Regions from separate parts of the Rhodococcus sp. WB9 genome, predicted to be linked through region 1. Evidence: riboswitches for the same ligand, from Rfam matches in the RefSeq annotation. Region 1 holds a riboswitch; each other region holds the start of a gene.
The links. A riboswitch is a leader RNA that binds a small molecule or an ion and turns the genes downstream of it on or off. The one in region 1 is predicted to bind cobalamin.
Positions count from the first base shown of each region.

Region 2: another riboswitch for cobalamin. It lies ahead of metE (5-methyltetrahydropteroyltriglutamate--homocysteine S-methyltransferase); the one in region 1 lies ahead of FND50_RS13645 (ABC transporter substrate-binding protein).
Region 3: another riboswitch for cobalamin. It lies ahead of cobN (cobaltochelatase subunit CobN); the one in region 1 lies ahead of FND50_RS13645 (ABC transporter substrate-binding protein).

Region 1 covers NZ_CP041769.1:2,970,480-2,975,411, forward strand. The annotation lists gene FND50_RS13640 (MMPL family transporter) at 1-1,143, opposite strand, end outside; cobalamin riboswitch at 1,244-1,378, shown strand; gene FND50_RS13645 (ABC transporter substrate-binding protein) at 1,473-2,468, shown strand; gene FND50_RS13650 (iron ABC transporter permease) at 2,465-3,553, shown strand; gene FND50_RS13655 (ABC transporter ATP-binding protein) at 3,550-4,326, shown strand; gene FND50_RS13660 ((2Fe-2S)-binding protein) at 4,319-4,932, shown strand, end outside.
Region 2 covers NZ_CP041769.1:1,538,538-1,543,469, reverse strand. The annotation lists gene FND50_RS07385 (ISL3 family transposase) at 1-1,079, opposite strand, end outside; cobalamin riboswitch at 1,301-1,508, shown strand; gene metE (5-methyltetrahydropteroyltriglutamate--homocysteine S-methyltransferase) at 1,635-3,896, shown strand; gene FND50_RS07375 (AraC family transcriptional regulator) at 3,940-4,932, opposite strand, start outside.
Region 3 covers NZ_CP041769.1:4,259,031-4,263,962, reverse strand. The annotation lists gene FND50_RS19565 (precorrin-2 C(20)-methyltransferase) at 1-449, opposite strand, end outside; gene FND50_RS19560 (precorrin-8X methylmutase) at 446-1,072, opposite strand; gene cobG (precorrin-3B synthase) at 1,097-2,230, opposite strand; cobalamin riboswitch at 2,237-2,380, shown strand; gene cobN (cobaltochelatase subunit CobN) at 2,436-4,932, shown strand, end outside.

The DNA of each region.
Region 1 (4,932 bases):
GGCGAGGACCATCAAGCCCGCGACGATGCCGACCGCGATGGCGACCGGCCGCCGCATCACCCACGTGACGACGGAGCCCCAGAACGTGCGGGCGCGAACCTCCCCACGCTGCGCCGCATCCTTGCGCCAGGTCAGTGCGTTGATGCGATGACCCAGGATCGCGAGCAGCGCCGGGACCGCGGTGAGTGACAGCAGCGCCGCGCTCGCGACCGCGGCCATCGCACCGAACCCGAGCGACTTGATCACGTCCTGCGGAAACACGAGCATGCCCGAGAACGCGCACACGAGAAGCAGACCGGAGAACAGCACGGTGCGGCCCGCGGTCAGGACGGTGCGCCGGGTCGCCTCCGCGACGTCGGCGCCGGACTCCAGTTCCTCGCGGAAACGTCCGACGATGAACAGGCCGTAGTCGATCGCGAGCCCCAGTCCGAGCAGGGACGCCACGTTGATCGCGAACGAACTGACGTCGGTGAACAGGGTCAGCAGGCGCAGGGTGGCCAGGGCGCTGAAGATCGAGAGCAACCCGACGAACACCGGAACGGCCGCGGCCACCAGTCCGCCGAAGATGAAGACCAGCAACACGAGAGTGATCGGGAGCGCGATCGCCTCGGCCAGCACCAGGTCCTGTTGCAGCCGGTTGTTGAACGCCACACCCACCACCGAATTTCCCGCGAACTCGGTGTCGATGCCCTCCACCTCGAGCTTCGGCAGCAGGTCGTCGAACGTGGCGGCGGTGATCCCGGCGTCGGGGTCGACGGTGATCGCGGCCGACGCTTTGGTGCCGTCCTCCGACACCATCAGCTGCTTCCTCGCCGCGTCCGCGGTCCAGTACGACGTCACCGAGTACGTGGGCACCTCGGCGGCGAACCGGTCGAGACTCGCGGTGACCTCGGGGCCGATGTCGTCCAGGGTCTTCCCGTCGGGTGCCGTGTAGATGGCGATGATGTCCGGCGTCTGTGGACCCAGGTTGTCCTGGACGATCCGGGCCACTTCGGCGGATTCGCTACCGGGATCGGTGAAGCCGCCCGAGCTGAGTTTCGCGAAGACACCGGTGCCCCACGCGCCGCTCACCAGAACGGCGACGACGGCGAGGCTCAGGACCCACCATTTGCGTGAAACAACGGTCGAGGCCCAACGTGTCATGCGTTATCTCCGGCTTGTCTGGGGCGGGCAGCTGCGACTGCCGACTGTAGTGCGGATCGGGGTGTCACCGACGGGGGTGTGATGCGGCTCCCGGCAAATCGTGCATACTCGGCATCGCACTTGCAGCCACACGCACGGGGGAAGCCGGTCCGAATCCGGCGCTGACCCGCAACGGTAGGCCACCAGATTATTTCGGTGGCGAGCCCGATTACCCGGCGTGGGGTGTGCGACATCCTTTTCGTCGTGGTCTACGAAGCGGAGTCCTGCAGGCGCCGCACAGGGCGTCTGCTGACTTCTCATTCGTGGCTCTGAGCCGCAATGAGGTTTACATGCACGGTCAGTTGTTCAGAAGTACCGGTCTGGTCACGCTCGCTGTGACCGCGCTGGTGGTCGCCGGGTGTTCGCGCGGGGAGTCCGTGGGGCAGACCGCTTCCGCCGAATCCTTCGCCGAGCCGGTGTCCGTCACGAACTGCGATCGAACGGAGACGTTCGACGGCCCGCCCCAGCGCATCGTCAGCATGAACGATCACGTCACCGAGGTGCTGATCGAGATGGGGGCCGGCGACCGCATCGTCGGCACGGGGTACGGCGACGCGACCCCGTTGCCGGAGTTCGCGGACGCCTTCGCGACGATCCCGAAACTCGCGAAGGAATACCCGGCCCGGGAGCAGATCCTCGACCTCGACCCCGACCTGGTGGTCGGTGGAATGCGGAGCGCGTTCGACGAGAAGGAGGGGCGGTCGCGCGAATCCCTCGGCGACCAGGGCATTCCCACCTTCCTGTTCTCCGAGTACTGCGGGCAGGGTTTCCCCGACATCGGTCTGCTGCGCAGCGACTACACGCAGCTCGGCGAGATCCTCGGAGTCCCGGACCAGGCGCGGGCGATCACCGACCGGGTGACGTCCGGATTGCAGGCAGTGCGTGACGAGATCGCAGGCACCGCACCGGTTCCGACGTTCTTCTACGATTCCGGCGAGGACGTCCCGCTGACGATCGGCGGTGTGGGAGTCGGCCAGCTCATCGCGGACCACGCGGGTGCGGCCAACCTCTTCGCCGAGGGGGAGAAGCCGTATTCGAAGTCCACCTGGGAGATCATCGGTGAACGCGCCCCGGAGGCGATCGTCGTCCTCGACTACGGTACGACGAGTGCGCAGGCGAAGATCGACTTCCTGAAATCGCACCCGATCATGTCGACGACACCCGCCGTGAAGGCCGGCCGGTTCGTCGTGGTGCCGCTCGACGACTTCTTCGAGAGCCCGCGCCTGGTGCGGTCGGTGGAGACGATCGCGCGGGCACTGCATCCGGACGCCGTCGGCGCGCGATGACCGTCACCGTCGAACGTGCGGCACCACCGGCGCAGGCGCCGCACCCGGCCCGCGCACGCCTCGGCTTCGTGGGCCTGATGGTGCTGCTCGCACTGACAACCCTGTTCGTCGTCGGCCTCGCGGTGTCGTTCGGTTCGGTGCGCATCCCGGTCGGCGACGTCTGGGCGATCGTCGCGCACCGGGTGGCCCCCGGCGCATTCGAGTCCTGGTGGTCGCAGGCGCGGGAGTCGATTGTCCTCGACTCCCGGCTGCCGCGGGCGCTGACCGCGGCGGCAGTCGGTGCGGCGCTGGCCCTGGCAGGCGCCGTGGCGCAGGCGGTGACCCGCAATCCATTGGCCGATCCCTATCTGCTCGGCGTGTCCTCGGGGGCGGGGTTCGGCGTGGTGGTGGTGACGGTGCTCGGGCTCGGGGTGGGAGCACTCGGCGCGTTCACCGTTCCCGTCGCGGCGTTCCTGGGCGCGATGGTGCCTCTGTTCCTGTCGCTGGCGATCGGCGGACGGTATCCGCAGCCGACGGCCGTCATCCTCGTGGGTGTCGCGTCGGCGCAGGTGTTCTCGGCGCTCATCACGTTCTCGATCCTGGTCGTCGCGGACGAGCATCAACTGAGTTCGGTGATGCACTGGCTGGCTGGCGGGTTCGGCGACTCCCGCTGGTCGACGGCGATCTTCCCGGCCGTGGCACTCGCGACGGTGGGGGCCGCGATGATGCTGAGCGCGAGCCGTATCGACCTGCTGCAGGCGGGAGACGACGGCGCCGCCGCCCTCGGCATGAACGTGCGGCGCTTCCGCGTGGTGCAGTTGCTCGGTGTGTCGATGCTGGCCGGGGCCGCCGTGTCCGTCGCGGGCGGCATCGGCTTCATCGGTCTGCTGGTGCCGCACCTGGCCGGGTACGTCGTCGGTGCGCGGGCGGTGAGGCTGCTGCCTGTCGCCGCATTCCTCGGCGCGATCGCGATGGTCGCTGCGGACACGGCCGCGCGGTCTGTCGCACGGAGCATCGAGATCCCGGTCGGCGTCGTCACCGCGTTGGTGGGAGCGCCGATCTTCATCTGGATGCTCTACCGGCAGTACCGGAGGGCCGAACAGTGACCGCGCTGAGTCTGCAACGGGTCCGCGCCGAACTCGGGTCGCGGGAAGTGCTGCACGGCGTCGACTTCTCCGTGCGTCCCGGTGAGGTGCTGGCGTTGGTCGGGCCGAACGGTTCCGGGAAGACCACCGCGCTGCGCTGCTGCTACCGCGCGCTCACCCCGACCGGGGGCGCCGTCGTCGTCGACGGAGCGGACACAGCCGATCTGGGCCGGCGGGCACTGGCCCGCACCATCGGCGCGAGCACCCAGGAACCGCGGGTGTCCGCGGGACTGACTGTGCGCGAATCCGTTTCGCTCGGACGCGTGCCGCACCGGGGCTGGTTCGAACGGGCGAACGGCGCCGACGGCGAGATCGTCGAGACGTGCGTCCGTCAGGTGGGGCTGGCCGAACTCGCCGGTCGCGACGTCCAGGCACTGTCGGGTGGGGAGCGTCAGCGGGTGTCGATCGCCCGGGCTCTCGCGCAGCAGCCGAGGGTGCTGCTGCTCGACGAACCCACCAACCACCTCGACCTGCGGCATCAGCTGACGGTGATGAACCTGCTGCGTGACCTCGCGTGCGACGGTCTGGCGATCGTCGTGACCATGCACGACCTCCGGCTGGCGGTCGAGTACTGCGACACGCTGGCCGTGATGCACGATGGACGGGTGATCAGCACCGGTCCGCCCGTCGACGTGCTGGACGACGCCGTGCTCGGCGGGGTGTTCGGCATCCGCGCGATCGTGCGGTCGACGCCGCGGTTGTCGATGGAGATCCTGGGGTTGGCCGATGGATGAGCAACTGCGGCGTGTGTACGAGCTGACCGCTTGCCGCGTCCCGATGATCGCCGACCAGATCGAGTACTCCGGCGCCTCCTCGTTCCCGGCCGTGCGCCTGACCGATCCGGGCTGGCTCGCGGACCGGGTCGCGGACACGGCGAGGCGGTGGGGCAGCGACGACCCCCGGGTCAACGGGACCCTGTGGTGGTATTCGGCCAGCTCGACACTGACCGGGATTCCGATCGCGACCGCGCTCGTCACGGGTCTCGCCGCGCGGCCGCGGCTAGGCGACGCCGTGGCATTCCTGCGGGACGACGGGTACCTCGGCGGCCTGACCGCGTCGTCGGCACTGCCGGTCACCGAGGGACTGTCCGAGCTGGCGTCCGAGATGGCCGCCGCGCTGACGCCGATCATCGACGCTCTCGCCGCGGCGTCCGGGGTGCGGCAGGCGGCGATGTGGGCGATCACGACGGATTCGATCGCCAACCGGGCACTCGACGCGGGAACGGCGTGCGGCGACCGCGCACGCGGCAGCATCTTCGCGCGGGGGCTGGTGGACGCACTCCGCCGCGTCGGTGTGGTGATGCCGGCCCCGCGGTTCGTCGACGTCCGGGCCGGGGCATC
Region 2 (4,932 bases), 1.4 Mb from region 1:
GCGACAAAGGCCGGGATCCGGGACCGTCTCGCCCAGCCGATCCATCGATCGAGTTCGGTGGCGGCGTTCTCGGCCGGGAGTTGGAAGATCAACCGCAAGGTTTCCTTGAGTAGGTAGGCGCGGTGCAGCACCGGGTCGTGCAGTTCGATCCACCGTAGCGTCGCCTGCTGCCCGGTGGTGAGGGTGTCCGGGTTCTTCAGCAACGCCCACCGGCTGCGTTTCACCGTTTGAGCTGGTCCGGCCTTCGGGCGGCGGCGTGGTTTCCAGCCGCCGCCGCGGGAGGCGTTCTCGGTGGCCCGGGCCCGGTTCCACGCGGCCCGGCGGACCGCGTCGAGGGCTTCGGTGGCCCAGGCGACCACGTGGAACGGGTCCGCGCAGCGGATCGCATCCGGGCAGTACCGGGCCACCACCGATCCGATCCACCCGGCCGCGTCCGAGGTGACGTGGGTGATTTTCGCGCAGCGTTCGGGCCCGAGCCGGTCGAAGAACCCGGACAGGGTGGCCGCGTCGCGGCCGGGGGCGGCCCACACCAGCCGGCCGGAGTCGTGGTCGACGACGACCGTCAGATACTTGTGGCCCTTCTTGTAGGAGATCTCGTCGATCCCGATCCGACGCAGCCCGGCCAGCGGGTCCCGGGCGGGTGCGGTGTCGGCCCACACCCGGTCCACGATCGCCCCGACCGTGCGCCAGGCGGTGCGCGTCACCTCGCAGGTCGCGGCCTTCGAGGTGTGCGTGGCCAGCCACGCCACCGTCTGGTCGAACGCGTGGGTGTGCCCGGCGCGGTGCCGGGCCCAGGGCACAGCGGCCACCGTGACCCCGTGTTCGCGGCAGGACACCCGTGGGGCGTCGGCCTCGATAAAGGTGCGGACCAGGCCGCAGTCCGGGCCGCGCCATCGCCGCCGCCCGGTGCCGCCGTCGTAGCCGGGGCTACGGCGACCGCACAGCCCGCACCGGGACCGGGCCCGGGCCTGCGGCCGGACCGCGACGATCACCGCCACGGCCGTGGCATCGAAATCAACGTGCTCGATCACCGTCTTTTCGACACCCAACACCTGACGCCATATCCTGGCTTCGCGCACGCCGTTCTCCCACACATGTAGCCGACTGACCCTAGACAAGCCAGAACGCTACTGGGACAACGGCGTGCGCCCCTACGATGCCCAGCTACCACCCACGATCACAGCAGTAGAGCCCCTTTTTGGTAGTTGGGGCTACCAAGAAGGCGCACGGGCCGGAGGCCTATGCTGGCCGGTGCAGCTGGTTCGCCCGGCACGGTCGTGAGGAGCCCCGAAGACCGCACCTGGCGTCGAAGCACGTCGGCCTCTCCGGAGTCCGCGTGTGAGAGGGAACCCGGTGAGAATCCGGGACTGTCCCGCAGCGGTGAGCAGGAACGACCGCCGTCACCATGCACTGGGCAACCGCCTGGGAAGCGACGGCCACTAGGTCCGGTGTGATGTCACACCGGCTGCCTGCAAGTCCGAAGACCTGCCGACTGTGTCGGGCACGCCGTGCCCGACGGTTACCGCCTCGTGGATTGGGCGTGTAGACCTTCTCGCGCTGCAGCAGGTCCCTGGGCTCGAGAGGTGTACCCGTTTGCCGGCGGTAGCCGTACCGCGTACGCAACTGGAGATACCGTGACATTTTCTTTCACCGCGACCGTGCTGGGCTCACCTCGCATCGGTCCGAATCGCGAACTGAAGAAGGCCGTCGAGTCGTACTGGACCGGCCGCCTCGACGCCGAAGGGCTCGACGCGCTCGCCCAGGATCTGCGACGCCGGACCTGGACGAGATTGCGCGACGCCGGGCTCGACTCCGTTCCCGTCAACACGTTCTCGTACTACGACCATGTGCTGGACACCGCGGCGATGCTCGGCGCCCTGCCCGACCGTGTCGCCGGCATCGAGAGCGACCTCGACCGCTACTTCGCCGCCGCCCGCGGCAACCACACGATCGCCCCGCTCGAGATGACCAAGTGGTTCGACACCAACTACCACTACCTGGTGCCCGAGATCTCCCCATCGACGACGTTCGCCCTCGACCCGTCGAAGGTGCTCCGCGAACTCGAAGAGGCACGTGCCCTGGACATTCCGGCCCGCCCGGTGGTGGTGGGTCCGGTGACGTTCCTGCTGCTGTCGAAGGCCGTCGGCTCGGAGGTACCCCTCCTCGACCGCCTCGACGAACTGGTCCCGCTGTACGCGGACCTGCTCGGTCGGCTCGCCGACGCCGGCGCCGAGTGGGTGCAAATCGACGAACCCGCGCTGGTCGCCGACCGCACACCGGAAGAGATCGCGGCGGCCAAGCGTGCCTACGACCGGTTGTCCGCGGCACCGTCGCGGCCGGCGATCCTCCTCGCGTCCTACTTCGGCAGCCTCGGTGACGCACTCCCCGCCATCGCCTCGACCGGTGTCGAGGGAATTGCGATCGATCTGGTCGCCGGATCCGACACTCTCGCCACCGTTCCCGATCTGACCCGCAAGCACGTCGTCGCCGGCGTCGTCGACGGACGCAACATTTGGCGCACCGACCTGGACGCGGCACTGGCGTCGCTCGGCACCCTGCTGGGCAGCACCGGTTCGCTCGCCGTCTCGACGTCGTGCTCGCTGCTGCACGTCCCGTACACGCTCGACGCGGAGACCGGACTCGACAAGGCGCTGCGGTCGTGGCTGGCGTTCGGTACCGAGAAGGTCCGCGAGGTCGTCACCCTCGGCACCGCACTGACCAGCGGTCGTGAATCCGTCGAGGACGAGTTCGCGCTCGCCCGCGCGGCGGCGTCCACCCGCAGCACCGACAGGCGTCTGCACGACGCCACGGTCCGTGCCCGGCTGGACGCGCTCACCGCGTCCGATCCGGGGCGCAGTCCCGCCGCGGAACGTCGGGAAGCCCAGTCGGCGCTGTCGCTTCCGGTGCTGCCGACCACCACCATCGGCTCCTACCCGCAGACGACGCAGATCCGGGTCGCGCGCGCGGCGCGGCGCAAGGGTGAGATCGACGAGTCCGAGTACCTGAACCGGATGCGCGCCGAGGTCGCCGATGTGGTTGCGCTGCAGGAGAAGCTGGACCTCGACGTGCTGGTGCACGGCGAACCGGAACGCAACGACATGGTGCAGTACTTCGCCGAACAGTTGGACGGGTTCTTCGCGACGGACAACGGCTGGGTGCAGTCGTACGGCAGCCGCTGCGTCCGCCCGCCGATCCTGTACGGCGACGTGCGCCGCAGCCACCCGATGACGGTCGAATGGATCACGTACGCGCAGTCACTCACGCAGCGTCCGGTGAAGGGCATGCTCACCGGTCCGGTGACGATCCTGGCGTGGTCGTTCGTGCGCGACGACCAGCCGTTGGCCGACTCGGCCAACCAGGTGGCGCTGGCCATCCGCGACGAAACGGTGGACCTGCAGGGCGCGGGCATCCGGATCGTCCAGGTGGACGAGCCCGCGTTGCGCGAACTGCTGCCCCTGCGGGCCGCGGCTCAGCCGGCGTACCTCGACTGGTCGGTCGGGGCGTTCCGTCTCGCGACGTCCGGGGTCTCGGACTCGACGCAGATCCACACCCACCTCTGCTATTCGGAGTTCGGTGAGGTCATCGAGGCCATCGCGAGGCTCGACGCCGACGTCACCTCCATCGAGGCCGCGCGCTCGCACATGGAGGTCCTCGACGACCTCAACGCCGTCGGCTTCGATCTCGGCGTCGGCCCGGGCGTGTACGACATCCACTCGCCGCGGGTGCCCGGTGTCGAGGAGATCGCGGCGTCGCTGCGGGAGGCGCTGAAGGCGGTGCCGGTGGAACGGCTGTGGGTCAACCCCGACTGCGGTCTGAAGACCCGTGGTCCCGCCGAGGTCGAGGCGTCGCTGCGGAACCTCGTCGACGCGGCGAAGCTGGTCCGCGCGGAGCTGTAGGCGGCTCCGCGGCCCGTGAGTGGTTGAGGAGTCTCTGGACTCGTCAACCACTCACGGGGCCGAAGGCCCTGCTCTGCGACGGATTCTCACCGAACCGGCGACGGTAGGCGGCCGCGAAGAGGCCGAGGTTGACGTATCCCCACGCGCCGGCGATCGAGGCGACGGTCTCGCCCGGCGATGCGGTGAGCAGTTCCTCCCGGATGCCCTGGAGGCGCTGCTCACGCACGTACTCGGCCGGGGTGGTGTTCAGGTATTTCCGGAACGACCCGGACAGGGTGCGGACGCTGACACCCACCGCGTCGGCGATGTCGGAAGCGGTCGGCAGTTCGCGGGCGTACTCGCGGATGTATTGGACGGCGTGCCGCACATAGCCGGGCGCCGCCGGGCCGGTGGACCTGTCCGGGTCCACTCCGGCACGAGCCGCCCATTCGGTGAGCAGGTGCCCGACCAGCAACTCCTGCAGGTTGAGTCCGATGCGCCCCTCGGTGGCGTGCCCCGGTAGCTCTCCCGTCGTCCGCATCGCGTAAGCGAGCAGCGCCTGCCAGCCGGATCCACCGCCGCCGATGGCGCATTTGCGTTGCCAGAGAAGATCTCCGGGGTCGAATCCCCACCAGCGCACAGCCGTGTCCGTGAGCAACGCATGGGGAACGGTGAGATTGAGCTGGACGTGGTCGGGCGAGAACTCGACGAGGTAGTCGACGCGACTGCAGTCGGCGACGAACGTGTCACCTGCCGGTGTGTCCGCGGTGGCGTCGTGGTCGAGGTGGTGCCGGGCGTTGCCCCGGATGGTCGTGAGAACGAGCGCGTTTCCTGCGTCGGACGAGAAGTCGCCGACCGAGACGGGGATTCCGTAGGAGAACCGGGTGACGGTGATGTCGCCGATCTTCGTGGAGTACATGCTCGACCGGGGCGACAGCCCGACACCGAGCGGACGCACGACATAGGGCATGTACACGCGGTCGGACCAGAGTTGGATCTCGCTCCAGTCCTCCGACGCTCTGCGCTCGGCGGCCGTCGGCCGTCCCACCGCAAACGG
Region 3 (4,932 bases), 1.3 Mb from region 1:
AGCGCGGCGGAGGCGGCGCTGATCGACGTGACCCCGGGAATGACCTCCGCCTCGAAGCGCTGCGCCAACCTCTTGTGCATGTGCATGTAGGAGCTGTAGAACAGCGGGTCGCCCGCCGCGAGGAGCGCGACCGACCGGCCGGCGTCGAGGTGGGCGGCGAGTCGCTGCGACGCCTCCTCGTAGAACTCGTCCATCGCCCCCTGGTAACCGCCCGGGTGGTCGACGGTCTCGGTGGTGACGGGGTAGACGAGGTGCTCCTCGATCTGTCCCTCACGCAGGTACGGCGCCGCGACCGCGCGGGAGATGCTCTTGCCGTGCCGGGCGCTGTGGAACGCCACCACATCGGCCTCGGCGATGACCCGCGCGGCCTTCACCGTCACCAGTTCCGGGTCGCCCGGTCCGATGCCGACGCCCCACAGTTTGCCGGTCACCCGCTCGTCGGAGCTCATTCGACCTCGCTCGCAATCGCATTCAGCGCCGCAGCTGTGATGGCGCTGCCACCCCGGCGGCCGCGGACCACCAGATAGTCCAGTCCGCGCGGGTGTTCGATCAACGCTTCCTTCGACTCGGCCGCACCGATGAAGCCGACCGGACCGCCCACGATCGCGGCAGGCCGGGGTGCCCCGGATTCGATCATGTCCAGCAGGTAGAACAACGCGGTCGGGGCGTTGCCGATCGCGACGACGGCACCGTCGAGTTTGCTGCCCCACAATTCGAGTGCGGCCGCCGAGCGGGTGTTCCCGATCTGCTCCGCCAGCACCGGGACCCGGGGGTCGCGCAGCGTGCAGAGGACCTCGTTGTCCGCAGGGAGACGCTTCCGGGTCACGCCGGCAGCGACCATCTGCGCGTCGCACAGGATCGGGGCGCCGCCCGCCAGCGCCGCGCGGGCGGCCTTCACGACACCGGGGGTGAACGCGACGTCGTCCACGAGGTCGACCTGACCGCTTGCGTGGATCATGCGGACCACGGCCTGCGAGACGTCCTCGGGAAAGGCACTGAGATCCGCCTCGGCGCGGATCGTGGCGAAGGACTGGCGGTAGATCTCCGCGCCGTCTCGGATGTACTCGATCATCCGCTCACGATAGAGGCACCGCGGTCACGGCTCCTCCACCCGGTAACCCGTCTCCGTGGCGACGACGTCGGCGACCTCACCCTTGGGCCGCCCGCAGCACCGCTCGCAGCCCGACCAGTGCTGCCGGCCCTCCACCGGGAGTTCGCCGCTCGCGACGGCGTCCCGCGCGTCGGATCGCACGTCGGCGAGCGCCTTCTCGCAGCCGGGTTGCCCGGTGCAGGCGCTGACGTTCAGCCACGGCGAGTTCTCGTCGAAGATCAGGCCCATCGGGGCGAGGACCCGGACCACCTGCTCGGCCGACCACTCGTCGAGATCGCACAGCAACACCGATTTCCACGGCGTGACGATCACCGGCTTCTCGACCGCGGCGAGGAACTCGGCCAGCCGGGCATCGAGGATCCCGAACGCGAGGCCGCCGCCGAGGGTCACGTTGCCGTCCGGTTGGTCGAGCCACCCGATCGGCGGCCGATGGTCGTCGAACCCGCTCACCGGGTCGGCGGTCGGTGCGAGCGTCAACGCCGACAGGACCCGTTCGACCCCGTCGGCGATCTCGGACAGCCGCCAGTGCTGATCGCGCAGCTCCAGGAAGACGCGGGCGGCGTTCAGGAGCACCGCCACCGATTCCGTCGCCGCGATCCGGGCACCGCTGTCGCGACCGGCGAGGACCAGGGCGACCTCCGTCTCGCTCACCGCATGGACGCCGAAATCGCCGCCGAGCGCCGACACGTCGCCGCGTCCGTCGTCGAGGGTGAACAGCGTGCGGCCGGGCAGGTCCGCCAGCGCGGCGTCCGCGCACAACGTCCGGTCGAGTTCGTCGACCAGATCCCGCAGGTCCGCGACACCACCGATCCGGCCGGTCAGCGGCGAGACGAGGATGTTGCGGACCCGCTCGTGGGTCTCCGACGGCAGGAGGCCCGCGTCGGCGAGGCGGCGGGCGAACTCCTGCGGATCGCGGACCGCCCGCAGTTGCGCGTTGCCGCGGGAGGTCAGTTCGATCTCGCCGTTTCCGAGGTCGCGGGCCGATTCCGCGAGGGTCTGCAGCTGGGTGGAGGTCAGCACACCTCCGGGGAGGCGCACCCGGGCGAGGGCACCGTCGGCGGCCCGGTGGACCTGCAGCGCGCCGGGGCATGCGTCGGGGCGGGAACGGGAGTCGACCATGGTCCCAGGTTACGTCCGGCCCCGGGTAGCATCACCAGCACTTGCGACAGCAGGAGAGGAAGCCGGTGAAAATCCGGTGCGGTCGCGCCACTGTGAGCCCGCCGAAACCGGTGGGCGAGCCAGACCCTCACCTGCCGTCCTCCGACCTACGGTTCCGCACAGAACCACCGCCACGGGGCGCGACACCCCCAGGAAGGCTCCACACGTGATCCTGCTGCTCTCCACCTCCGACACCGACCTGCTCAGCGCACGCGCCAGCGGGGCGGACTACCGCTGGGCCAACCCGGCACGGCTGCTGGTCGAGGAGGATCTGCCGGGACTGCTCGACGGCGCCGACCTGGTGGTGGTGCGCATCCTCGGTGGCCGGCGGGCGTGGGAGGAGGGCCTCGACGCGGTCCTCGCCAGCGGACTGCCGGTGGTGGTCCTCGGCGGCGAGCACGCCCCGGACGCCGAGCTGATGGAGTGCTCGACGGTCACTGCCGGTGTGTCGGCGGAGGCACACAACTATCTCGCCGAGGGCGGCGCCGACAACCTCGCCCAACTGCACCACTTCCTGTCGGACACCGTGCTGCTGACCGGTCACGGTTTCGAGGCGCCGGTCCACCTGCCGAGCTGGGGTGTCGCGCCGTTCGCTCCCGACGGGAACCCGGACCGCCCCACGATCGCCGTTCTCTACTACCGCGCGCAGCACCTGGCCGGGAACACCCGCTACATCGAGGCGCTGTGCGACGCCGTCGTCGCGGCGGGCGGCACCCCGCTGCCGATCTTCTGCGCGTCGCTGCGCACCGCCGAACCGGAGTTGCTGAACACGCTGCGCCGGGCGGACGCGATGGTGGTCACCGTGCTCGCCGCCGGCGGCACCAAGCCGGCCGGCGTCTCGGCCGGTGGCGACGACGAGGCGTGGGACGTCGCCGCGCTGGCCGCGCTGGACGTGCCGATCCTGCAGGGACTGTGCCTGACCAGCAGCCGTGAATCGTGGGAGTCCAACGACGACGGATTGTCGCCGCTCGACGTCGCCACCCAGGTCGCGGTCCCCGAGTTCGACGGCCGGCTGATCACGGTGCCGTTCTCGTTCAAGGAGATCGACGCGGACGGTCTCTCCACCTACGTTCCCGACGCCGAGCGCGCCTCCCGGGTGGCGGGCATCGCCGTCCGGCACGCCCGGCTCCGGCACATCCCCGCGTCCGACCGCCGGATCGCTCTGATGCTGTCGGCGTACCCGACGAAGCACGCCCGCATCGGCAACGCCGTCGGTCTCGACACGCCGGCCAGCGCGATCCGGTTGCTCACCGAGATGCGGGCCGCCGGATACGACCTCGGCCCGGCGGACGGACCGGATTCCGTGCCGGGTCTCGCCGCCCAGGACGGCGACGCGCTGATCCACGCCCTCATCGCCGCCGGCGGCCAGGATCCGGACTGGCTGACCGCGGAGCAGCTCGCGGGCAACCCGATCCGGATCTCCGCGGCCCGCTACCGCGAGTGGTTCTCGGCGCTGCCCGCCGAACTGCGCGAGGGCGTCGAGGAGCACTGGGGGCCGGCGCCGGGCGAACTGTACGTCGACCGCTCACAGGATCCCGCCGGTGAAATCGTCATCGCCGCAATGCAGTTCGGGAACCTCGTGCTGATGGTGCAGCCGCCGCGCGGATTCGGGGAGAAGCCGGTCGCGATCTACCACGACCCGCATCTACCGCCGAGCCACCACTACCTCGCCGCCTACCGGTGGATCGCCGCGGACGCCGCCGCCGGCGGTTTCGGCGCCGACGCCGTCGTCCATCTCGGCAAGCACGGCAACCTCGAATGGCTGCCCGGCAAGACACTCGGCATGTCCGCGTCGTGCGGCACCGACGCCGCACTCGGCGACCTGCCGCTGATCTACCCGTTCCTGGTCAACGATCCGGGGGAGGGCACGCAGGCCAAGCGCCGTGCCCACGCGACTCTCGTCGATCACCTGATCCCGCCGATGGCCCGCGCCGAGAGCTACGGCGACATCTCGCGGCTCGAGCAGCTACTCGACGAGCACTCGAACATCTCCGCGCTCGACCCGTCCAAGCTGCCGGCCATTCGTCAGCAGATCTGGACGCTGATGCGCGCCGCCAAGATGGACCACGACCTCGGACTCGAGGAACGTCCCGACGAGGACGTGTTCGACGACATGCTGCTGCACGTCGACGGCTGGCTGTGCGAGATCAAGGACGTCCAGATCCGTGACGGCCTCCACATCCTCGGTGCCGCACCCCGCGACGACGCGGAGGTCGAACTGGTGCTCGCGATGCTCCGCGCCCGGCAGATGTGGGGCGGCGAGCAGAACGTCCCCGGACTCCGCGAGGCGCTCGGCCTCAGCGAGGACGGCGACGAATCCCGTACCCGCGTCGACGACATCGAGCAGGAGGCGCACGCACTGGTGCAGGGCATGCACGACGCCGACTGGAAACCGGACGCCGCCGACACCCTCACCGGCGACGCCACCGTCGCGAAGATCCTGCGCTTCGCCGCCACCGAGGTGGTGCCCCGCCTTCGCGAGACCGACAACGAGATCGCTCAGGTGCTGCACGCGCTCGACGGCGGATTCATCGCCCCCGGGCCGAGCGGTTCGCCGCTGCGCGGGCTGATCAACGTGCTCCCGACGGGCCGCAACTTCTACTCCGTCGACCCGAAGGCCGTGCCGTCCCGGCTCGCCTGGGAGACCGGCCAGGCGATGGCCG